3 regions of the Colwellia sp. Bg11-28 genome follow, and region 1 is predicted to be linked to each of the others. Evidence: predicted binding sites of a transcription regulator. Region 1 holds the regulator's gene; each other region holds the start of a gene.
What was found. The regulator sigma-54, encoded in region 1, starts transcription at its own class of promoters, with help from an activator protein. The targets are predictions, from matches to a motif close to GTTGGCACGNNNNTNGNNT.
Positions count from the first base shown of each region.

Region 2: a site for sigma-54 is predicted at 1,657-1,675, ahead of flgF (flagellar basal-body rod protein FlgF). Genes of this name have one in related genera too.
Region 3: a site for sigma-54 is predicted at 1,823-1,841, ahead of CXF79_RS08735 (DUF3192 domain-containing protein). Genes of this name have one in related genera too.

Region 1 covers NZ_PJBA01000018.1:816,758-820,047, forward strand. The annotation lists gene lptA (lipopolysaccharide transport periplasmic protein LptA) at 1-106, shown strand, start outside; gene lptB (LPS export ABC transporter ATP-binding protein) at 111-851, shown strand; gene CXF79_RS20725 (RNA polymerase factor sigma-54) at 959-2,476, shown strand; gene hpf (ribosome hibernation promoting factor) at 2,503-2,790, shown strand; gene ptsN (PTS IIA-like nitrogen regulatory protein PtsN) at 2,899-3,290, shown strand, end outside.
Region 2 covers NZ_PJBA01000004.1:237,563-240,852, reverse strand. The annotation lists gene flgG (flagellar basal-body rod protein FlgG) at 8-796, opposite strand; gene flgF (flagellar basal-body rod protein FlgF) at 875-1,618, opposite strand; gene flgE (flagellar hook protein FlgE) at 1,888-3,290, opposite strand, start outside.
Region 3 covers NZ_PJBA01000006.1:404,944-408,233, forward strand. The annotation lists gene queF (NADPH-dependent 7-cyano-7-deazaguanine reductase QueF) at 1-657, opposite strand, end outside; gene syd (SecY-interacting protein) at 713-1,315, shown strand; gene CXF79_RS08730 (hypothetical protein) at 1,336-1,701, opposite strand; gene CXF79_RS08735 (DUF3192 domain-containing protein) at 1,894-2,286, shown strand; gene CXF79_RS08740 (GNAT family N-acetyltransferase) at 2,455-3,126, shown strand.

The sequences.
Region 1 (3,290 bases):
ACAACCAACGGTACTCAAGAAACAGAAAGAGACTTACGAAAAATCTAAAGAAGAAAAACCAACTGACAAGGTAGTAGAAAAAGAAGGCGACAGTAGTGACAACTAACACAGTGAAAACAACACCTGTAAATACACTGATTGCCGATGGTTTATCGAAGTCTTATAAAAGTAGACAAGTCGTTAAGAATGTTAGTTTGCAAGTTGACGCAGGACAAATAGTTGGCTTATTAGGCCCCAATGGCGCCGGAAAAACCACATCCTTTTATATGATTGTTGGCTTAGTCCCCAATGACAATGGCTCGATCAAACTCAACGGTCAAGACCTTACCCTTGCTCCTATGCATGAAAGAGCCCGAAGCGGTATTGGCTATTTACCTCAAGAAGCCTCAATTTTTAGAAAGCTAACTGTTTCTGATAATATTATGGCGATATTACAAACACGTAAAGAGCTTAGTGAAACCCAGCGCGCTGAGAAACTTGAAAATTTATTAGAAGAGTTTCACATTTGTCATATCAAAGACAATACCGGCATGAGCTTATCCGGTGGCGAAAGACGAAGAGTTGAAATTGCCCGAGCACTCGCTGCAGATCCTCAATTTATTTTATTAGATGAGCCCTTTGCTGGTGTTGACCCAATTTCGGTTGGCGACATTAAAAAAATCATCTTACACTTAAAGCAGCGAGGCATAGGTATCTTGATCACAGACCATAATGTGAGAGAAACATTAGACGTTTGTGAGCATGCTTATATAGTTAGTCATGGTGAAATTATTGCGCAAGGTAATGCAGATCAAATTCTTGCTAATCAAAAAGTCAGAGATGTATACCTTGGCGAACAATTCACGCTATAGTAAAGCGATAGGCTAGTATATTTAGCCAGAATGCTTAATAGAATAGTAGTTACCCATTGTAATAGCGTAACTACTAAGAATAATAAATAGGAAATCATATAACCTAGATGCGCCCTACACTACAGCTCCGTATTGGACAACACTTAACAATGACTCCACAATTGCAACAAGCTATTAAGCTGTTGCAATTGTCTACGTTAGAGTTACAACAAGAAATTCAAGAAGTTTTAGAGAGCAATCCATTACTTGAACTTGATGAAAAAGCTCAAAGTGATAATTCAAGTGAACAAAATAATCTTGAAGAAGCCTTTTCATCCAATACTAATGAAGAAAAAACGGATCAACCTGCGGGTGATGGTAGTGAAGAACAGCAGGCCAGTATTGACGAAATCAGTACTACTGAGGCGATGGAAAAAAGTGATATACCAGAAGAACTAAATATAGATACTACTTGGGAAGAAAGCTACAGTGCTGGGGTATCAAATACTGGCGCAGTAAGTAGCCCTGCTGATGACTACACCTATCAGGGTGAAACCACTGATTCCATTCAAGATCATTTATTATGGCAAATGGAATTAACCCCTTTCAGCGATACTGATAAAACCATCGCAATTGCTATTATAGAAGCAGTCGATGACGCCGGTTATTTAACTGTATCACCAGAAGATATCTTAGAGAGTGTTGGCACTGAAGGGCTCGAGCTTGATGAAGTAGAAGCCGTATTAAAACGTATTAATATGTTTGATCCTATTGGTGTCGCAGCTCGCTCCATTCCTGATTGCTTACTTATTCAATTAAATCAATTTAGTGCTGATACCCCTTACCTGAAAGAAAGTAAATTAATAATCAACGACCATATCGATCTACTTGGTAATCGAGACTATCGCCAGTTAATGCGTAAAACCAAATTAAAAGAAGATCAGCTACGTGAAGTGATGCGTTTAATTCAAAGCTTGAACCCTCGTCCGGGTGATGCGGTAATTAAAGGCGATGACCAGTATGTTATTCCAGATGTTTCTGTTGAGAAAAAAAATGGCCGTTGGGTCGTTGAATTAAATTCTGATACTGCACCTAAATTGTCGATTAATAAACAGTATGCGGCAATGTCTAAAACAATGAAGTCGTCAACTGATGATGGACAATTTATTAGATCCAACTTGCAAGAAGCTAAATGGTTTATTAAGAGTTTAGAATCTCGCAATGACACACTACTTAAAGTGTCCAATTGTATTGTTCAACGCCAGCAAGGTTTTTTAGAACATGGTGCTGAAGCCATGAGACCTATGGTACTAAACGATATAGCTGAAGCTGTTGATATGCACGAATCCACCATCTCACGTGTTACAACACAAAAGTATATGCACACGCCAAGAGGCATCTTTGAACTCAAGTACTTCTTCTCTAGTCATGTCAGTACAGAGAATGGTGGTGAATGTTCATCTACAGCAATTCGTTCTTTGATTAAAAAACTTATCTTAGCGGAAACACCTGCTAAACCGTTAAGTGATAGTAAAATGGCTAACTTATTAGCTGAGCAGGGAATAAAAGTGGCACGACGTACAATTGCTAAATATCGAGAATCATTAGCGATACCACCGTCAAATCAACGTAAGAGTTTACTTTAGAAGACTACAATAAAAGGATCATGTTTATGCAAATTAATCTTTCTGGACACCATGTTGAAGTAACTAGTTCATTGCGCGAATATGTCGATACAAAATTCTCAAAATTAGAACGACATTTTGATCACATTAATAATGTCCATGTTGTACTTACCGTAGAAAAGCTTAATCAAAAAGCTGAAGCTAATGTTCATATGAATGGCAGTGAAGTATTTGCTTCTGCAGTCAACACCGATATGTATGCCTCTATTGATACCTTAGTTGATAAACTTGATAGGCAGATTCTTAAGTATAAAGCTAAGGTTTCTCATCATTAAGTTGAGTTAGCCCGAAAGACCGCTTTAAAGTAATTAAAGCCTATTAAAGCAGGCGTCCTGAGCTAAATGATTTAGCGTAAGTGGCGCCTTAAAACCATTAACACGATTATGCAATTATCCGAAATATTAACAACAAGCTGTACTAGTTGTGATGTAGCAGTAACCAGTAAAAAACGTATTCTAGAAAGAATTTGTCAACTCGCTGCGATTCAAATAACTGATATAGAGCAAGATGAACTATTAGATAGTTTACTCAATAGAGAAAAAATGGGTAGCACTGGTATAGGTAACGGTATTGCGATCCCACATGGTCGATTGCCCAATACAAGTAAAGCTGTTGCGGTGTTAATAACAACAGAAAAGGCAATCGATTTTGATGCCATAGATAATAGAGACGTAGATATTTTTGTTGCCTTATTTGTGCCCGAAAATAGCTGCCAAGAACATTTAGATACGCTACAAAATATTGCTAAACTATTTAGTGATAAAAAGATGATCAA
Region 2 (3,290 bases), on a different contig from region 1:
AATAATGCTACATTTGTTGGTTGATATAACTCAGCATTTCATCAACCGCTGAAATCACTTTCGAATTCATTTCATAAACACGCTGGCTTTCAATTAAATTAACCAGCTCTTCCGTGGTATTTACATTGGATGTTTCTAAAGCACCCTGAACTAACATACCGTAACCTTCTAAACCCGGAACCCCTTCTTGTGGTGCTCCACTTACCGCAGTTTCGGTGTATAAATTTTGCCCTATCGATTGAAGACCTGTAGGGTTAACAAAGTTAATTAAGTTAATTTGGCCAACGACTGCTGGGTCAGGTTGTCCTTGTAGCGTCACTGAAACCTCACCATCTTGTGAAACAATAATACTCAAGGCATCTTCAGGAATAGTCACTTGCGGTTGGATCATATAACCAGCACCTGGGGTAACCATGTTACCTTCATCATCCATGGTGAATTGACCATTACGACTGTATGCAGAACTACCATCCGGCATTTGAATTTCAAAAAAACCTTCACCTTGAATCATTAAATCAAGGGCGTTATCTGAGGTAATCATGTCACCTTGGGTATGAATTTTTTGTGTCGCGACCACTTTAGTACCAGCACCCAACATTAAACCAGAAGGCGCTTCAGTATCTTGCGCAGTTCGACCACCTGGTTGATTAATATTTTGATAAAGTAAATCTTCAAATACTGCACGGCTTTTTTTAAAGCCGATAGTACTGGCGTTGGCAAGGTTGTTAGAGATTACCGCAATATCTTTGGTTTGCGCATCTAAGCCTGTTTTACTGATCCATAATGCTGCGTTCATACATCACCTCTGATTGAGTAGTAGCGTTTAGCTGAGTTAATTTTAGTTAAGCTAAACATGACTGATAGATTGCTATGCTTAGAAAGCACGTAATAATGAAGAAGCACTTGAATCAATTTCTTCTGCTGTTTTCATCATTTTTAGTTGCATTTCAAACTGACGCTGTAAGGCAATCATGTCTGTCATTTCATTAATAGGGTTAACATTACTCGACTCGAGTGCGCCACCAAGAACATTGACATTAACATCGGCAATTAATTGGCCACCATTTTTGGCACGAAAAAGACCATCATTACCTTTATCAACAAGTCGAGTGTCTGGGTTAACCAGTTTAATACGACCAACTTCTTCTTGAACACTGCTAGGTGCACCTGCTGGCTGAACCATGATAGTGCCATCGCGAGAGATTTGAATATTGTTAATCGGTAACGGCAGGGTAATTGGTCCATTCTCACCAATCACTAATTCGCCATCATTGGTTTCTAATGCACCCGTTTCTGTTAAACGAAAGTGACCGCCACGAGTATAAGCTTCTTGCCCATCTTCGGCTTGTACGGCAAAAAAACCTTCGCCTTCAATAGCCATATCTAAAGAGCGACCAGTATGGAGAATAGATCCAGAGTCAAAATTTTGGCTAGCACGTTCTGTCATTGAAAAAACACGCGAAGGTAATCCTTCGCCAAATGCTTGCATACTTCGCGCTTGTGCTAAATCAGCTTTAAAGCCTGTAGTTTTAGCATTCGCCAAGTTGTTGGCATTGATTGATAAGGCTTGCATATTTTGTTTAGCGCCACTCATGGCGATATAAAGCAACTTATCCATAATGTATTTCCAAAAAAGTAAAAGGTTATACTTGATAAATGCAAATAGAGTGCCAGCTATTGTAAATAGTTAACGAGTGGTTTAAATGCTAATGGATTTTTTGACTGGTTACGGGGGTGTAACAATAAAAAAGCTGCTAGTTAAGTAGGTAATACTTAACTAGCAGCTTTATACCCAAGCTACTTGAAGAGGCGTATTTCAGGAAGCTTAGGTATAATTGTAGAACGAAGACTAGCGTTAGTTTGCTAGCAAAGGAGTTATCTTTCCAATTATCTAATTTGTAAAATCGTTTGGTTCAGCTGATTATCAACTTCTAACGCTCTCGAGTTAGCTTGGAAATTACGTTGTGCTGAAATTAAGTCAATTAACTCTGTGGTTAAGTTCACGTTCGATTGCTCTAATGCAGAAGAGTTAATTGTACCAAAAGTACCTGAACCAGCTTCACCCGCAAGGGCTTCCCCTGACACAATACTTTCTTTCCAGTTGGTGCTACCTGTTTGTGATAAACCTTGTTCGTTGGCAAAATTCACCATAGCAATACGTGCTAAAGGCTGAGAAGTACCATTACTATAAGTCGCTCTAACTAATCCATCAACGCCAATATCAATACCAGTTAATCGCCCCACCGCTAAACCATCTTGATTTAAGGCTGTTACTTCAAAATTTGAAGCAAACTGTGTAGGCTCATTAGGGTTCGGTGCTGCACTATCTAAATTAAAATCAATTTTAACCGTTTGAGTTGGATCAGCACCATTAGGTAAATGGCCAGAGAAATCAACGGTTCGGATGCCACCGTTAGTTGGTGATGGCGACTGAGAAATAAAATCACCAGACGAGTTATACGTTAAACGCGCCCCTTTTGTTCCTGTGCCACTAACAGGTGTTGTTGCTGAAATTGCAGTGGCCAATGCCGTTTTTGTTGCATTAAGCGTCGCTAAATCAGCTGCAGAGGGTGCGGCTATGGCATCATACACACCTTGTGCGGTCGCCACATCTGTAGTTCTAGTAACAACTAAAGCATCTGCTGGTGTCTGCACAGCAGGATTATCATCTAAGTCGATAGGTTTACCATCGACAGATGCAAACATCATCCATTGGTTAGGTGCGACTGCTGGGTCATCTTTAACAAAGAAATAAGTCATAATATGACTATCACCTAATGAATCAAAAATAGTGACTGAAGTCGAGTTATTAAATGTTAGTGGATCTTCTGGGTCGAAATTAGCGGGTGCGCTGGTAATATAGCTATCACCTGCAGGTAAATTCATTCGTACATCGACTTCACTGGTTTTTGTGGGTGCGCCCGATGCCGTAGGGATCCGAATGGGCTCTGCAGTACTTAAACTTACTGAAGCTGATGAGCCATCAGGATTGACAGGAAAACCTAAAAGATGACCACCTTGCGAGTTAACAACAAAATTATCTGAATTTAACTTAAACTGACCGGCACGTGTATAGGAAGTTTCTAAAGAACCAAGCTCAGGGACTGTGGCAAAAAAGCCATTACCTGTAATAGCTAAATCAAGCGCATTATTGGTAAATTGAATACTACCTTGAGAGAATTGCTGCGCAACATCTGCTGTTAAAACACCGTCACCTACTTTAGTTTTACCTGAAGCAAGCAATGATGATGCATAAACATCAACAAATTCAGCGCGTGACTCTTTAAAGC
Region 3 (3,290 bases), on a different contig from region 1:
CAATGATGGGTGATCTATCGCTTTACCACGGTAATGGATATAGATGCTCGCCCAATCTGGCTGATTAGTTATTAAACAATTAGATTTTAATAGATGGCTAACTAAATACTCTTCAATTTGAGAGCCTGATCTTTCATCTTGTGCTGTAGCGAGCAATTGTGGGTCATATTGATAATTGTCTATGCTAATATCTTCACCATCAATACAAATACATTTATCTGATTTTTTGGCAATATCTAAGGCAGGGCAGTGATCAACACCAAACAAATTTACGCTTGCCACAGAGCCAGCTATTTTTGATAGATCTTTAGTTAATACTTTCTCTACGTCTTTAATGCTGGAAAACCGTGTTTGATTAAAGCTATTTAAATAAAGTTTAAACGACTTTGATTCAACAATATTGTCACTGGTGCAAGCAAATCGAAATTCAGCAACAGCGACAACGGGCTTACCCTTTCCATTTAACCATGATAGTTCATATCCATACCAAACATCCTCACCTACAAAAGGTAAATTACTTTGATTTAGTGCTAAGTCGTCCCTATTTAAACTTCTAGGTACTCCTTGTAGCAAATCTGCGGTATATTCGCTGCAATATTGTGTACTTTTCCCCAGTGTTAATTTGCTGAGTTCCGTTGCATTTTGATAATTGGCCATAAAATTTTTCAGTAGTGAGCTAGTATCTCGCTATTTTAAAGGATCTTTTCTTTATATGACATCTACAAATAAAACTTTAACGCAAGCGATTTTAAACTTCAGTAAAAGCTATAGTCAACAACACGTCGAGCAATTTGGACATCTTCCTACAGTAGAACATGATGAACAATGGCTATCACCGTGTGACTTAGGTTCACATGATACTAGTCACCATTACTGGCAAGCCGTTGCAATGGAAAGTGTTCAATTAGCTGATAACAAAGAAGAAGCTCTCTCTTTTGAGAATGTCGAGTCAGCATTAAATATTGAATTACATCCGGATATTAAAATATATTTCACCACTATTTTTAGCGGTGATATTGAAGCGCAGTCTGATGACGGTGAATTATCTCTTCTTTTTGCTTGGAACAAAGACGATTTTGAACGATTACAAGAAAATATCATCGGTCATATTTTAATGAAACAAAAGTTAAAGCAAGTTGAAACTGTTTTTTTCGCTGTTACCGACGAGGAAGACATGATTATTTCTGTAGATAACAGTAGTGGAGAGGTCTGGGTCGAACAAGTTGGTTGTAAGCCGCATAAAAAACTCAGCGATTCATTAGCTGAGTTTATAAGTCAGTTAACTCATAAAAATGTAGTGAGTGAAAAATCATAATAGCAAAGATTAAATCATTCCTACTTTTTAGTCAGTTGCTCACTTAAGTTGTTGATGAGCAACTTCATCTCATATAGCTCTTTTTTCATTTCAGTTAATTCCAAAGCTAATGATTGTTGAATCACTTTTTTTATCACACCATTTTCAAGTAAGGATTCCAGTAACTCCGACGTGTTTTTTGCCGATGAATCGTTATTCACTACTTGTTCTTCATTAATTGTAGGAGCAATAAAGTCGGGTTGATGCTGCCAGCCTTTCAGAGTAGTTATTACCGTAGCTAATGGAGCACGTTGACTTAGCTTTGCTTTTACTAAAGCAACTGTCGGCTTTGTTCCGGCATTAGCTAATTGATTTGCGCAGATTAAAATTTCATCGATAATTGTCATTTTACTTACTGATTTGGAATATGAATAATTAATTTAACTATATTTTAGCCAATATAACTAAAGATGTCTTGGTTTTCATTTTCTTATTTTTTAAAACTCTTTAAATTCAGTTACTTAATCATTTGGCTTGTTTTTTGCCTTAATACATCTGAGCATTATAATAAATATTAAAACACCTTAGGAAATATAGACATGAAAAAATCAATAATAGCTTTACTGATTGCAGCTCCACTAGCTATGACATTATCTGGATGTGTTATTAAAATAAATGACGACGGAATGGATCATGGTTTTGTTGGTGATAGCGAAGACCGAACTTATAAAAATCGTAAGAAAATTGCCAAAGTACAATTAGGCACTTCATTTATGGATATACAAGAAAATTTAGGTGTTTCTGATTTTTCTGAGACTTATGCTGATGGCGATAATACAGTGCGCGTTCTATATTATCGCACCCAACGCAAACATAAAGATGGTTTAACGACAAAAGATGAATGTACTTTCCTCCAGTTTATTAATGGCCAACTAGTAGAAACAGGTAATGGTGGAGATTATTCAAAAATTGATAAGGTTATAGCAAATTAATTATTAGTTTTCTTGAATTTTAAATCCCCCGCATAGCGGGGTATTTTTTTATCTCCACATCTATAGTAACAGTTTGTTCTAAACTTATTATATTTGACCTATTTGAAATTATACTGGTATGGTGGGTTGTTAAATTAATGATCATCCATCGTCAGAGTAGGGATAATAATGAGTGAGACAGTATCGGTAGAAAGTAGTGTTGATAGCAATATAAATCAAGACGTTAATATTCGAGCGACATATTTGGGTGCTCATGAATTGAAATTAGCCGCGTCCCTTTTATATCAAGCCTATCATGATGACCCCGTTTTTTTAGATATTTTTAAAAGCGATAAAGAAGATTATGAGCAACGTCTTCGTGGTGCTATCAGGGAAGAACTTAATGCTTTCTGGCAAGCTAAACAGCCTATGATTGGACTGTATCTAGGTGAGGCTATGGTTGGTGTTGCTTGTATTAATAGCCCTGATGAAACATTGGCGAGTGATCGTTTTTGGCATTGGCGTTTAAAGATGCTGTTGAATGCAGGTTACTTTAGTACCAAACAAATGATGCAAAAAGAGCACACTGTATTGGCTGCTGTGCCGTTAAAAATATTTCACTTTTTATCCTTTATCGCAGTTCATCCACTGCATCAACAGCATGGTTTTGGTCACTACTTAATGGCCGCTGTAAATACAGTTCTTGATGAACATCCCGATAGTGAGGGTGTTGCGGTGTATGCAACCTCAGGAAAATTTAAAGAATTCTTCAAACAGGTTGATTATCACACGGTTAAAGAGGTGACAGTAGGCAATGTCTGTGGTTCTGTGATGGTTCACTATCGAGATAAAGAAGAATAAATGTTATTTATTTGCTTTTATTGAAGCTACTGTAGGTCTCTTGTTCCCTAATTTCATTCCCTAAAAAAAATAGCACTGACAAAGTGCTATTTTTTTTGTAAGACATGTCTTACATCACTGTGAGATATATTGGCAATTTCTGCTGCTTCATTTAAATAACAACC